2 regions of the Mesorhizobium sp. PUT5 genome follow, and region 1 is predicted to be linked to the other one. Evidence: riboswitches for the same ligand, from Rfam matches in the RefSeq annotation. Region 1 holds a riboswitch; the other holds the start of a gene.
What was found. A riboswitch is a leader RNA that binds a small molecule or an ion and turns the genes downstream of it on or off. The one in region 1 is predicted to bind thiamine pyrophosphate.
Positions count from the first base shown of each region.

Region 2: linked by a shared signal. The riboswitch ahead of ACTDI4_RS01980 (YkoF family thiamine/hydroxymethylpyrimidine-binding protein) and the one ahead of thiB (thiamine ABC transporter substrate binding subunit) in region 1 are both predicted to bind thiamine pyrophosphate.

Region 1 is NZ_JBQOSO010000003.1:3,978,987-3,986,242, reverse strand. It holds gene ACTDI4_RS21000 (M48 family metalloprotease) at 1-1,253, opposite strand, end outside; gene thiQ (thiamine ABC transporter ATP-binding protein) at 1,413-2,201, opposite strand; gene thiP (thiamine/thiamine pyrophosphate ABC transporter permease) at 2,198-3,829, opposite strand; gene thiB (thiamine ABC transporter substrate binding subunit) at 3,928-4,929, opposite strand; TPP riboswitch at 4,971-5,083, opposite strand; gene ACTDI4_RS20980 (thiamine diphosphokinase) at 5,178-5,822, shown strand; gene ACTDI4_RS20975 (ABC-F family ATP-binding cassette domain-containing protein) at 5,925-7,256, shown strand, end outside.
Region 2 is NZ_JBQOSO010000003.1:64,636-71,891, forward strand. It holds gene ACTDI4_RS01960 (sugar-binding transcriptional regulator) at 1-287, shown strand, start outside; gene ACTDI4_RS01965 (ABC transporter substrate-binding protein) at 299-1,309, opposite strand; gene ACTDI4_RS01970 (ABC transporter ATP-binding protein) at 1,306-2,067, opposite strand; gene ACTDI4_RS01975 (ABC transporter permease) at 2,064-2,864, opposite strand; gene ACTDI4_RS01980 (YkoF family thiamine/hydroxymethylpyrimidine-binding protein) at 2,890-3,498, opposite strand; TPP riboswitch at 3,489-3,602, opposite strand; gene ACTDI4_RS01985 (ABC transporter substrate-binding protein) at 3,754-5,313, shown strand; gene ACTDI4_RS01990 (ABC transporter permease) at 5,402-6,418, shown strand; gene ddpC (D,D-dipeptide ABC transporter permease) at 6,418-7,256, shown strand, end outside.

The DNA.
Region 1 (7,256 bases):
CTCACCGTGCGGGCGACCGAATCGAGGGCGTTGCTGGCCGCGGGCGCCGCGGTGAGCAGGCGGTAGACCCGGTCGCCGGCGCGAACGACGGCGATGTCGAACTGCCAGCCGTCGGCGCGGGCGTGGGCGACGGCCGCCTCGTTGCCGCTGATGGTTTCCTGGCGCACGCTGGCGTCGTCAAGCCCCGCCACCCAGCCGCTGCGGATGTAGTCGGTCAGCGAGCGCTTGCGGTCGAGGTCGACGCCGTCGAAGCGCACCGCCATGTCGCCGGGGCCGGTGGCGGTGACGGCGGCGCTCGAATTGTCGATGATGAAGCCGTCCGGCACGGAGAAGGACACGCCGAGCTTCGGATGCAGGAAGGTGTTGCCGCGCACATAGCCTTCCTCCGGCGTGTCGCCGTAGAGGATGCCGTCTATGCCGGCCAGGAAGGAATCGCGGTCGCGCGTGCCGACGCCGGGCGGGCCGAACTGGCGCGCCAGGCGCTGGGCCAGTTCGATGCGCTGGGGCGTGTTGGGGTGGGTGGCCAGGAAATCCAGGCTGGCGTCGGTGGCGCCGCTGATGGAGCGGAAGTCCGTATAGGCGGACATGGATTGCAGGAAGCGGCTGGCCGCATAAGGATCATAGCCGGCTTCGCCGACCGACTTGATGCCGATGGCGTCGGCTTCCAGTTCCTGGTTGCGCGAGAACTGTGCGAGCCTGAGCTTGCCGCGGATGAGCGCGACGCGCGCGGTCGGGCTGTCGCCCAGCACGTCCGACACCACCTTGGTCGCCAGCCCCTCCTCGGCCTCCAGCTTCTGGCGCGCCAGCCCGTGGTTGGCGGTGACGTGGCCCATCTCGTGGGCGATGACGGCGGCGACCTCGGAGGAATCATTGGCCAGCGCCAAAAGGCCCCGTGTGATGTAGAGATAGCCGCCCGGCAGCGCGAAGGCGTTGACGTTGGGCGAGTTCAGGATGGTGATGCGGTAGGCCTGCGTCGGGTTGGCCGACACGGTGGTCAGGTTGCCGACCACCTTGGCGACCATGCGCTCCAGTTTGGGATCGGAATATTCGCCGCCATAGGTGGCCAGGATGCGCGGATGCTGCGCCCGGGCAAGCTCGGCCAGCTTGTTGTTGGCGGTGACGGTGTCGACCGTGACCGGCTTGTCGGAGGGCTGGAAGCCGGATTCCTCCACGCTGCCCGGCATGACCGACTGGCAGGCGGCCAGCGACACGGCAAGGCCGGCCAGCGCGACAAGGCGCGCCAGCGGCTTCAGGGCGGCAATGTGCAGGCCGTCGAGCAGGTCGGCATCCTTTCAGTTTCGCCGGGGGCGAATCAGCCCGTAGCGATCATACCCTTCACCGTTCGAACCGAAAGCAGCCAACCCATGATGCCAAGCAAGCGCCCCGTTCAATGGAGAGGGTTTGACCGTAAATTATGTCCGCTTGCGGGCAACATCGCGTGATCCACCGTCATCGGCGCCGATATAGCGCCGAAATGCCGCCGGTCCAGCACCGGCGAAGAAATCGCCCGCAGGTCCGGCGGCGACAACCTTGCCGTCCTCCAGGAACACGACGCGGTGGGCGATGCGGCGCGCATCGTCGGGCTGGTGGGTGACGAACAGCACCGTCATGCCCTGCTCGGCCTGAAGGGCGTCCACCAGGTCCAGCATGTCGTCGCGCAGGGCCGGGCCCAGCGAGGCGAAAGGCTCGTCGAGCAGCAGCACCGGCCGGTCACGCACCAGCGCCCTTGCCAGGGCGACACGCTGGCGCTCGCCGCCGGAAAGCTCGCGCGGCAGGCGCTGCTCCTTGCCGGCCAGGCCGGTGCGGTGAAGCGCGTCGGCGATCGCGGCGCGATCGCCATGGGTGAGCTTCAGGGCGGGCGACCGGCCGAGGCCGACATTGTCGGCCACCGTCAGGTGGGCGAAGAGATTGTTTTCCTGAAACACCATGGACACGGGGCGTGCCGAAGGCGGCGCGGCGGTAAGGTCCCGGCCGCCGATCAGCACGCGGCCGGCGGCCGGCGTCTCGAAGCCGGCGACGAGATTGAGCAGGGTGGACTTGCCGGAGCCGCTGGCGCCCATCACCGCCGTTATCTCGCCCGCGGCGAAGGCCGTATCATAGACGAATTCGGTCGCGCCGTAGAGGAAGCGCACATCGTCCAGCCGCACCGGCAGGCCGGCGGTCGCACCTGTGGCGGCAGCGTCGGTCGGCATCTGGTTCATTCGGCTTTCTCCCTTCCCAGACGCCCCGCGGCCAGCATCAGGGCCAGGCAGACGGTGCCCAGAAGCAACGCCAGCCCGGCCGCGTCGGCGGTGCGGTAGCTGCCCATGCGTGCCAGAAGCAGATAGGGCAGTGTCTGCACCTGGTCGCTGCCGAACAGGGCGATGACGCCGAGGTCGCCCAGCGACAGCGCCATGGCGAAGGCGAAGGCGGTGCCGAGCGGGCGCCTGAGCGCCGGCCAGTCGACCAGCTGCAGCCGGGTCCAGCCCGAAATGCCGAGCTGGGCGCACAGCCGCTCGTGGCGCTCGCTGGAGGCGTCGTAGGCGGGCCGCACCGCGCGGATGGCGAAAGGCATGGCCATGACGGCATTGACGGTCACCACCATGATCGGGGCCACGGCAAAGACATCGCCGAAATGCCGCAGCAGCATGAACCAGCCGGCGCCGACGACGATGGGCGGCACCACCAGCACGAAGCCGGCGCCGGTATCGGTCAGCGTCTCCAGCAAGGACTTGCGCCGGCCGCGGCGGCCAAGCTCCAGCGCGCGCCGGGCCATTGCCAGCGCCAGCGAAAGAGCCGCTGCCAGCAAGGCGGACAGGAAGGCCAGAACGATGCTGGTCAGCGCCGCCTGGCGAACAGGTGCCTCGCCGGCCAGCCGCACCAGGTCGGCCTGAAGCCCGGCCGCGACCGTGGCGACCATCGGGCCGGCGACGAAGGCGAGCGCGAGCAGGATGAGCGACGCGTTCAGGGCGGTTTCGGCCCGGCCCGGCGACAGGAAACGGCGGGGGGCCACCGGCAGGCCGGCGTCGCCGGTCATTGTGGCGCCGAGCCGGGCGAGCCCCGTCACGACGATGGCGGTCAGCGCCACCTGCAGCAGCGTCAGCGCAACGGCGCGCGCAGGATCGAAATCGAAGCGCAGCGCCTGGTAGATGGCGACCTCGAGCGTCGAGGCGGCCGGCCCGCCGCCCAGCGTCAGCACGATGGTGAAGGAGGTGATGCACAGCATGAAGACAAGCCCGGCGACGCCCGGCAGCGCCTGCCGCAGCGCCGGCCACTCGATCAGCCGGAAGGTGGCGCGCGCATCCATGCCGAGCTGGCTGGCCAGCCGCCACTGGTCGGCCGGCACGGTTTGCAGCGCTTCCAGGAAAAGGCGCGCGCAAAGCGGCATGTTGAAGAAGACATGCGCCACGAGAATGCCGGACAGGCCGTAGATACCGGGCCATGTGCCGCCCGAGGCCGCTGTCAGGAGATCGGCGAAATAGCCGGCGCGGCCATAGAGCGCCAGCACGCCGAGCACTGCGACGATGGCGGGCAGCGCCAGCGGCACGGCGAACAGTTGCAGCAGGAGCGTGCGGCCGAAGAAGCGCGGGTGGCGCGACAGCGCGCGGGCCACCAGCAGCCCCGGCAGCACCGACAGAAGCGTGGAAAGCGCGGCCTGCCAGAGCGTGAAGCGCGCCACGCGCAGCAGATAGGCGTCGAAGGCCAGGATCGCATTGCCGAAATCGCCCGCGCCCTCGGCGACAAGGCCGGCAAAGGCGCCGCCGATCAGGATGCCGACGAAGGCCAGCGCGAAAATGCCGGCGCAGATGCGCGGCTCCGCCTTCGCCGCGAGAGCAACGCGAGCGCCCATGAGTTTCGGCGCAACAGCACCTCCATCCTTAACCCCTCCCCGCAAGGGGGAGGGGGTATCTTCATGTGCGCTCACCCCGCTCGCGGGCGGGGGGCGTTTCACTTGCTCATGACGGAAAGCCATTCGTCCACCCAGGCCTTGCGGTTCTCGGCCACCTCCTCGGGGCTGAGGATGAGCGTCTTTGCCGGCTTCACCAGCCTGTCGAAGACCGGGTCGAGCGGCTTGTCGGTCCTGCCGGCCGGGAACATCCAGTTGGTCTCGGGAATGGCGTCCTGGAAGCCGGGACCGGTCATGAAGGCGAGGAACTTCTGCGACAGCGGGTTTTTCGCCCCGGTGGTGGTGATGCCGGCCACCTCGACCTGGAGGTAGTGGCCTTCCGAGAAGGCGGCCGCTTGGTAGCGCTCGGTCTTCTCCTCGATCATGTGATAGGCCGGCGAGGTGGTGTAGGACAGCACCATCGGCGCCTCGCCCTTGGTGAACAGGCCGTAGGCCTCGCTCCAGCCGGGGGTCACCGTCAGCACCCTGTCTTTCAGCTTCGCCCAGGCGCCTGCGGCCTCGTCGCCATAGACCGACTTGACCCAGAGCAGCAGGCCGAGGCCCGGCGTGGAGGTGCGCGGGTCCTGGATGGCGATTTTCTGGCTCGGGTCGCCCTCGACCAGCTCCTTGAGGCTCGTTGGCGGGGTCTTGAGCTTATCGGTGTCGTAGACGACGGCGAAATAGCCGTAGTCATACGGGACGAAAATGTCGTCGCTCCAGCCGCCGGGCACGTTGACGTCGCCGACCGGGCCGTGCGGGGCAAACAGGCCGGTAGCCCTGGCGTCCGCGGTCAGGTTGGTGTCGAGGCCGAGGACCACGTCGGCCTTGGTGGCGGCCCCTTCCAGCTTGACGCGGTTGAGCAGCGCCACGCCGTCGGCGACCGAGACGAAATCGACCTCGCAGCCGCATTCGGCCTCGAAGTTCTTCTTCACTGCCGGGCCGGGACCCCAGTCGGCGGTGAAGCTTTCATAGGTGTAGACGGTGAGCCTGTCCTTGGCCGCGGCGGGCAGGGCCGTGGCGGCCAGCGCCAGGGCGGGCAGAAGGATCGACAATATCTTGCGCATGGGCGCCTCCTTGCAAGTGTTGCGGGAATCGAGGCGCCGGATCTTCCGAGGCATCTAATCCCTCCGCCGGTACAAACCGGATCAGGTTCAGCGGGTTGGCGATCACGCCTCTCAGCCGGTCCGCGCGCAGCGTCCGGCACCCCGTTAGAGCGCCTGCACACATAGGCCGGGCCGCCGCGCCACGCAAGTGCCGTCGGGACCCGAGGCGCGGCCTTCCGTTTGCCCGATCGGACTGGTAAGGCGAGCCCATGAGCCTTTTCACCCTCCTGCTCGGCGGCGACCTGGTGCGCACGCCCCGCCTCGACCGCCAGATTGCGGGCAGCCGCGTCATCGCTGCCGATTCCGGCATGCTGCATGCCGCGCTGCTCGGCGTGCGGCCGGAACTGTGGGTGGGCGATTTCGATTCCACGCCGCCGCATCTGCCGGGCGAGCTTGCCGCCGTGCCCCGGCGCGAATTCCCGGCCGACAAGGACATGACCGATGGCGAACTGGCCGTCGCCATTGCGCTTGAGCAAGGGGCGACGTCGCTGGTGCTGGCCGGCGCCTTCGGCGGCCAGCGCGCCGATCACGCCTTCCTGCACATGGCGCTGGCGCTCAGGCTGGCGCAAGCCGGCACGCCGGTGCTGCTGACCAGCGGCGCGCAGGAAGGGGTGCCGCTGCTGCCCGGCCGCGGCCGCTTCGACTATGAGGCCGGAACGCTGTTTTCGGTGCTGGCCTTTTCCGGCCTTTCCGGGCTCACCGTCGAGGGTGCCAAGTGGCCGCTTTTCGAGGTGGAGGTGCCGTTCGGCTCCTCGCTCACCCTTTCCAACGAAGTGAAGGGCAGGCTGGAGATCGGCCTCGGCCAGGGCCGGGCCGTGCTGCTCGCCCATCCGCGCCTCGATCCGGGTACGTGAGCGTGGCAATGCCGGTACATCTGTCGTCTGATATATCAATAGATATATCATCGTTGTTTCAATGCCTTGCCCCTGCGGTCCCAATATGGAGACGCGACTGAAATGGCTCCGCCGCTTCTCAATCTCGCCGGTATCAGGCTGACCTTCGGCGGCACGCCGCTGCTCGACGGCGCCGACCTCGCCGCCGGGCCGGGCGACAAGATCGCGCTGGTGGGCCGCAACGGCTCCGGCAAATCGACGCTGCTGAAGATCGCTGCCGGCATGGTGGAGCCGCAGGAGGGCGAGCTCTTTCGCCAGCCTTCCGCCACGATCCGCTACCTGCCGCAGATGCCCGACATGGACGGTTTCGCCAGCGTGCGCGCCTATGTCGAGGCCGGACTGGGGCCGGCGGACGATCCGCATCGCGCCACCTATCTGATGGAGCATCTGGAACTGACCGGGCAGGAGTGCCCGGACGACCTTTCCGGTGGCGAGGCGCGGCGGGCCGCGCTTGCCCGGGTGATGGCGCCGGAGCCTGATATATTGCTGCTCGACGAGCCCACCAACCATCTGGACCTGTCGGTCATCGAGTGGCTGGAGGAGGAGCTGATCCGCACCTCTTCGGCGCTGGTGGTCATCTCGCACGACCGCCGCTTCCTGGAGCGGGTCTCGCGCGCCACCGTGTGGCTCGACCGCGGGCGCACGCGCCGGCTGGACCGGGGGTTTTCGCATTTCGAGGAATGGCGCGACCAGGTGCTGGAGGAAGAGGAGCGCGAGCAGCACAAGCTCGGCCGCCAGATCGTGCGCGAGGAGCACTGGCTGCGCTACGGCGTGACCGCGCGGCGCAAGCGCAACATGCGCCGGCTCGGCGAATTGCAGGTCATGCGCCAGCGCTTCCGCAACCATCGCGGTGCGGAGGGCACGGCCACCCTGGTCGCCAGCGACGCGGCCGAATCCGGCAAGCTGGTGATCGAGGCCAAGGCCATCGACAAGAGTTTCGGCGATCTCGCGGTGGTGAAGGGGTTTTCCACGCGCATCCAGCGCGGCGACCGCGTCGGCCTCGTCGGGCCCAACGGTGCCGGCAAGACCACGCTGCTGAAGATGCTGACCGGCGAGTTGGCGCCGGATGCCGGCACGGTCAGGCTGGGCGTCAACCTGGAGATCGCCACGCTCGACCAGAAGCGCGAGGCGGCGCATCCCGACGAAACGCTGGCGCACTACCTCACCGACGGGCGCGGCGAGAACCTCGTCGTCAACGGCGAGCAGCGCCATGTCGTCTCCTACATGAAGGACTTCCTGTTCAAGCCGGAGCAGGCGCGCACGCCGGTGCGCGAGCTTTCCGGCGGCGAGCGGGCGCGGCTGCTGCTGGCGCGCGTGCTGGCGCGGCCGGCGAACCTTCTGGTGCTGGACGAGCCGACCAACGACCTCGACATGGAGACGCTGGACCTTCTGCAG
Region 2 (7,256 bases), 3.9 Mb from region 1:
TCGCCGCCGGCATGGCCACGGCAGACGACCTGGCCGCGGCCGCGGCCACCGGCGCGCGCGGCATCATGTGCTGCCGCTACATAACGGCCGAAGGCAAGGCCTGCCGCATGCCCCCCGACGACCGGCTGATCGCGGTCGAGATCGAGATGCTGCGCCGCGCCCGCAAGCGCCTGCTGATCGTGCGCGGCGCCGACCGCGCGCAGGCCACGCTTGCGGCGATCCGCGGCGGGCTGGCCACGCATCTGTGCGTCAACCAGCCGCTGGCGGAGGCCCTGCTGCGCGCCTGAGGCGGCCGCTGTCAGCCGCCCATATAGGTATTGGTGTAATAGCGCGAGAAATCCGGCCGCTGCCCGACCGGGTTGCCGCCGGCATCGCGCAGGATGCCCGCCTCGAACAGGAAATCGCCGATCGCCTGCATCTTGGCAGGGTCGATCGTGCCGACGACGCCGGCGGCGGTTTGCAGGTAATGCCCGTCGACCAGTTCCCGCATCGACGCGCGCACCAGCGCGCGGTCGGTCAGGGCGTCGCTGTTTGCGGCGACGAGCAGGTCGGCCGCCTCTTCCGGGTGGGCGACCGCATAGGCGTAGCCGCGCCGGGTGGCGGCCGTGAAGTCGGAGGCGATGCCGCCATTGCCCTCCAGATAGGCGCCGCTGGAGGCGATGAGGCTGGTGTGCTCGTCCGGCACGCCGTAGTCGGCATAGCGGAAGGCGCGCTGCTCCCGGCCTTGCAGTTTGGCAGCGACGCCCTCCCAGGTGTAGACCTCCAGCGTGAAGTCCACCGTGCCATCGGCCAGCGCCTGGTAGGCGGAGGTGCCGAGCGTCACAGTCTTGAACTCGCCCTTGCCGCCGTCATGGCGGATGATCGTGCCGATCAGCGCGTTTTCCCAGGCGCTGCCGAAGCCGCCATAGGTCAGGCCGTCGAGGTCGCGCGGGCGGGTGATGTCGGCGCGGTCGGCGTTGACCACCAGCCGCCCGGTCTCGGTCTGGGTCACGGCATAGGTGGCCACCAGATCGGCGCCGGCCGTGCGCTGGGTGAACAGCGCGATGGAGCCGGTGATGCCGAAATCGGCGACCCGGTTGGCCACCAGCGTCGAGGCCGAGCTGTCGGTGTAGGGCAGGATCTGCACGGCAAGGCCGGCCTCGGCGTAGAAGCCCTTGGCCTGGGCGACGAAGAGGCCGACATGGTTGGTGTTGGGCGTCCAGTCGAGCGCGATGCTCACCGGGCGCGCCGCGGCCGAAGCGGCGCGGGCGGAGAAGGCGGCGCCGATGGCGGCGGCAAGCAGAAGCTGGCGGCGGGTAAGCATGGTCATGTCCTGTCTTGGGATTGCGGGTTGAGGAGGGCCTGGAGCAGGCGGGATTCGACGGCCGCCGCCTCGGGCGTGCCGAAATCGGGGCGGGGATGGCCGAGCGGCACCGCGATCTCGGCCAGCACGCGCGCCGGGCGGGCGCTCAGCACATAGATGCGGTCGGAGAGGAACACCGCCTCGCGCACGTCATGGGTGATCAGCAGCGCCGTCCAGCGGTGCCGCTCCCATATCCCCAGCAGCCAGCGCTGCATGGCCGCGCGGGTCAGCGCGTCCAGCGCGCCGAAGGGTTCGTCCAGCAGCAGCATGTCGCGCTGCTGCACCACGGTGCGCAGCAGCGCGGCTCGCTGGCGCATGCCGCCGGAAAGCTGCGCCGGATAGTGGCGCTCGAACCCGTCGAGCCCGAATTCGGCGAACAGCGGCGCCACGCGCTGGCGCGCGGCCTTGCGCGGCACGCCCTGCACTTCGAGGCCCAGCGTGGTGTTGTCGACGATGCGCCGCCAGGGCATCAGCGCATCGCGCTGCGGCATGAAGGCGAAGGGCCGCCGGCCGGGGGCGAGCGCGGCCCCGTCGAACAGGATGTCGCCGCCGTCGGCGCGCAGGCCGCCGGTCAGCAGCTTGAAGATCGTGGACTTGCCGGCGCCGGAGGGCCCGAGGATCGAGACAAACTCGCCCGGGCGCACGAAAAGCGAGATGTCGGCCAGCACATCCAGGCCGTCGAAGCGCTTGCGCAGGCCGCGCAATTCCAGCCGCGGCGCGCTCATGGCCGGCGCCTTTCGCCGAGCCGCTCCCAGGGCAGGGCCAGGCGTTCGATCAGCACCACCGCGCCGAACAGGACAAGCGTGAGCGTGGCGCTGACCAGCACGGCGGCGAGCACCAGGTCGGGGCGGAAATTGTTCTTGGCGTTGAGGATGTAGATGCCGAGCCCCTTCGCGGCGCCGGCATATTCGGCGAAGATCGCCCCCACCACGGCATAGGTGATGGAGATGCGCAGGCCGGCGAAGAAAAAGGGCAGCGCCGAGGGCAGGCGGCCGAGCATGAACATGCTGAGCCGCGAGGCCCCCATGGAGGCCAGCAGCGCCTCGATGTCGGGATCGGTGGCCTCGTAGCCGCGCGCCAGCGCCACCATCATCGGGAAGAAGGTGACGAGCGCCACCAGCACGATCTTCGGCGCCAGGCCGAAGCCGAACCACAGCACGACGAGCGGCGCGATCGCCACCAGCGGCAGGGTCTGGCTGATGATGAAGACCGGAAACAGCGCCCGCCGCAGCGGCCGGAAGAAATCCACCAGCACCGAGAAGACGAAGGCCGCCGTCAGCGAGCAGGCGAAGCCGAAAAGCGTGGCGCGCAGGGTGGGCAGGGTGTTGTCCAGCAGCGCCTGCCGGTTCTGCACAGCCTGGACGAGCACGCGCGAAGGCGCCGGCAAGGTGGTGGGCGAGACGCCCGACAGGCGGGCGTAAAGCTCCCAGGCGACCAGCAGCGCGCCGACCGAAAGAAGGGCCGGGCCGGCCCTGGCCGAAAGGGCCGCGAGCGAACGCGCGAAGACGACGGGTCTGGACATGTCGAACCTGTGACGCAAATGCGCTTCAGCGCGGCGTCGGGCTGTTGGCGGATGCCGTCAGGTCGATGGTGACATGGCCTTCGGGCGGGCCGAACCGGCAGAATGCGGCTTCGATCGCGGCGAAGACGGCGCCGGCGTCGCCGTCGAGCCTCGTGCAGAAATTCTTGGAGCGGCCGAACACGCCCGAGCGCTTCAGAAAATCGATGCAGCCATAGATCTCGTCCATATGGTCGCCGGTGCCCATCACGTAGAGCGAGAACTGCGCGGCGGTCGGCGTGGCCTTGTCGGGCGCGCGCGCCACCTCGGCCAGGGCCGCGTCCTTGCGCGTTTCCAGCGGCTCGCGCGGGCCGCCCAGCAGCGGCGTGGCGCAGATCTCGTCGTCCGGCTCGCCGGGGCATCCGCGCGAGATGGCGGCCGACAGCACGCAGTGCCGGCCGGTAGCCGCCGCCGCCGAAAAGAGGTCGCGCAAGGCGGGAAACAGCACTTCCGGCGGCCCCACGATCAGCGTGGAGATATCGTCGGTCTCGATGCGCAGCCGCTCGCGATAGGGATCGAGCGCGGCGAGCGCGCCGGTGATGACGCCGACGAAATCGTCGGTCATGGGATAAAGGGAAACCTGTGCGCCTGAAAACATCGCCCGCCTCGCTCCGCTGGTATTACCCAGATCAGCTTCTAGGGTTTGAAGGCTTGGCGCCTTGGTCTCAGCCCCGGCAATACGGAGCACCCCTGTGGATGGGTGCAATCAATCAGATTCCCCGGCGCGGGGCAAGCCGCTTGTCGAGCGCGCTTCCGATGGGCCGGCAGGATTGACACGCGTTGCCTTCCCGGGAAACTATGGGGCCGCCGCCGGGCGCGCGGCCAACCACAAGCGGAAATCGGGGAACGGACAATGGAAACACGTTGGAACCGGGCGGCCGTATTGGGCGGCCTGCTTATGTCGGCCGTCTTCGCGATGGCGGTTCCGTTGCCGGCCGCCGCGGCCGACGACGCGGTGCTGGTGATCGGCAAATCCGGCGATCCGGACAATATCGACCCGGCCGTCACCGTCACCAACAACAGTTGGACCGCCAGCTATCCGGCCTATGAGCGGCTGGTGCGCTTCGACGGCGGCTCGACCGACATCGCCCCGGAAGTCGCGACCTCCTGGACCAACAGCCCCGACATGAAGACCTGGACCTTCACGCTCGGCGACGGCCACACCTTCGCCGACGGCAAGCCGGTCGATGCCGAAGCCGTGAAGTTCAGCTTCGACCGCATGATCAAGATCGCCAAGGGGCCGTTCGGCTCGTTCGAGGCGATCGAGGCGGTGGACGTCGTCGATCCGAAGACCGTGAAGTTCACGCTGAAGGAGCCGTTCGCGCCCTTCCTGTCGACGCTGGCCACCAGCGGCGGCAGCATCGTGAACCCGGCCGTCATGGACAAGGCCTCCGGCGACGACCTGGCGCAGGGCTATCTCGCCGACCACACGATGGGCTCGGGCCCCTACCAGGTGAAGAGCTGGGAAAAGGGCCAGCGCCTTGTCATGGAGCCCAATCCGCACTGGACCGGCAGCAAGCTGGCGCTCAAGGAAATCGACATCAAGATCATCAAGGAGGCTTCGGCCCGCCGGCTGCAGCTCGAGCGCGGCGACGTCAACATCGCCGAGGACATTCCGATCGACCAGCTCAACGCGCTGAAGGGCAAGGAGGGCATCAAGGTCGTCGACGAGCCCAGCCTCTATGTCACCTATCTCTATCTGAACAACGAGAAGCCGCCGCTCGACAACGTCAAGGTGCGGCAGGCGCTGTCCTACGCCATCGACTACAAGGGCATCATCGACGGCATCATGCTCGGCCAGGCCGAACAGATGCGCGGACCCATCCCGAAGGGCCTGTGGGGGCATGACGACAATGCCATGCAGTATTCCTACGACCCGGCAAAGGCCAAGGACCTGCTCAAGGAAGCCGGCGTCTCGGACCTGTCGCTGAACTATCTCTATGCCAAGACCGACCCGGCCTGGGAGCAGATCGGCCTGGTGCTGCAGCAGAACCTCGCCGATATCGGCGTCAAGGTGAAGCTGCAGGACTTCGCCTATCCGACGATGCGCGACAAGCTCAACACGGGCGACTTCGACATCGCCGCCGGCAACTGGTCGCCCGACTACGGCGATCCCTACATGTTCATGAATTTCTGGTTCGACTCCAACCTGAAGGGCCTGCCGGGCGACAGGGCGTTCTACTCCAACCCCAAGGTCGACGAACTGATCCGCAAGGCGGCGAGCGAAACCGACCAGAAACAGCGCGAGACGCTCTACCAGGAAGCGCAGAAGATCGTCGTGGAGGAGGCGCCCTATATCCTCCTGTTCCAGCGCAACTACCAGTTCGCCATGCGCGACGACGTGAAGGGCTACGTCTACAACCCCATGCTGGTGCAGATCTTCAACTTCGCCGACATGTCGAAAGCGCCGTGACCCGGCGCGACGGAGGGGGTCCCGCCGTCCATGAGCCCCGCTTCGCCGCGGCAGCGGCGGGCGGCGGCAGTTGCAAGGTAAGCGACAGGTGTCCTTCGTCAGCATCGTCAGGCGGCGCCTGATCTTCCTCGTTTTCGTGGTGTTCGGGGTGACGGTCGTCACCTTCGTCATCTCGCACATGATCCCCGGCGACCCCGCGCGCATGATGGCGGGCGACCGGGCCACGAACGAGATCGTGGAGAACATGCGCCGCCAGCTCGGCCTCGACCAGCCGCTGTGGAGGCAATATCTCACCTATATCGGCCAGATCGCCCAGGGCGATTTCGGCATCTCGATCCGCACCCAGCGGCCGGTCATCGACGACATCAAGCGCTTCTTCCCGGCGACCATCGAGCTGGCGCTCGCGGCCCTCCTCTTCGCCGTCGCCGCCGGCATTCCGCTGGGCGTCGTCTCGGCCGTCGCCAAGGACAGGTGGATCGACCAGATCTCGCGCACCATCTCGGTCACCGGCATCTCCACGCCCGCCTTCTGGCTCGGCCTGCTGCTCATCTATATCTTCTACGGCCGCCTCGGCATCCTGCCCGGCTCGGGGCGCCTCGCCAGCGGGATCGCCCCGCCGCCCACGATCACCGGGCTCTACACGGTCGATGCGCTGCTCGCCCTCGACTGGACGGCCCTGCGCAGCGCTCTGCAGCATCTGCTCCTTCCGGCGTTGACGCTGGGCTTCGTCCATCTCGGCATCGTCACAAGGCAGATAAGGTCGGCCATGCTGGAGGTGCTGCAGGAGGACTATGTGCGCACCGCCCGGGCAAGCGGCCTTTCGCGGCGGTCGGTGCTGTTCGGCCACGCGCTGCGGAATGCGCTGATCCCGTCGGTGACCATGATCGGCCTGGCCTTCGGCGACCTGCTCTACGGCGCCGTGCTCACCGAAACGGTCTTTGCCTGGCCGGGCATGGGCAACTACGTCGTCCAGTCTATCACCGCGCTGGATTTCCCGGCCATCATGGGCTTCACCGTCGTGGCCTCGACCGCCTATGTCCTTCTCAACCTGGCGGTCGACCTCGTCTATATGTGGCTCGATCCGCAGATCAGGGAGGTCAACTGATGAGCCTCGGGCGCGTCGAGGCCGAAGAGGCGCCGCCGCAGGGCGATTTCGGCGGCAGCCATCTCTGGTACCAGCTCCGCCGCAGCCCGCTCACCCTGGCGGGCCTGGCCATCATCGTGATCGTCGCCTTCGTCATGGCCACGGCGCCCTGGATCGCGCCCTACGATCCGGACCGGCTCGACCTGCTCCACCGCCTGGCGCCGCCGAGCCTCGCGCATTTCTTCGGCACCGACGAGGTCGGGCGCGACATCTTCTCGCGCGTCCTGTGGGGCGCGCGCACCTCCGTCACCGTCGGCCTGGCGATCGTGGCCATATCCATGGGCTTCGGCACCGTCATCGGCGCCTTCTCGGGCCTGGTGGGCGGCCGCGTCAACACGGCGATCATGCGCATCATGGACGTGGTGCTTTCGTTCCCGTCCTTCGTCATGGCCATGGCGCTGGCGGCGGCGCTCGGCCCCAACCTCATCAACGCCATGCTGGCGATCGCCGTGGTGCGCATTCCCTTCTACGTGCGGCTGGCGCGCGGCCAGGCGCTCAGCCTGCGCTCGCGGCCCTATGTGAAGGCGGCCATGAGCTTCGGCGCGCCCCGCGTGCAGATCGTGCGCCGCCACATCATGCCCAACGCCATGGCGCCCATCATCGTGCAGGCGACGCTGGACATCGGCCTGGCCATCCTGACGGCTTCCGCGCTGAGCTTCATCGGCCTCGGCGCCCAGCAGCCGACCGCCGAATGGGGCGCCATGGTCGCCACCGGCCGCGACTATCTGCTGGACCAGTGGTGGTATCCGACCTTCCCCGGCCTCGCGATCCTGGTGACGGCGGTGGGCTTCAACCTGCT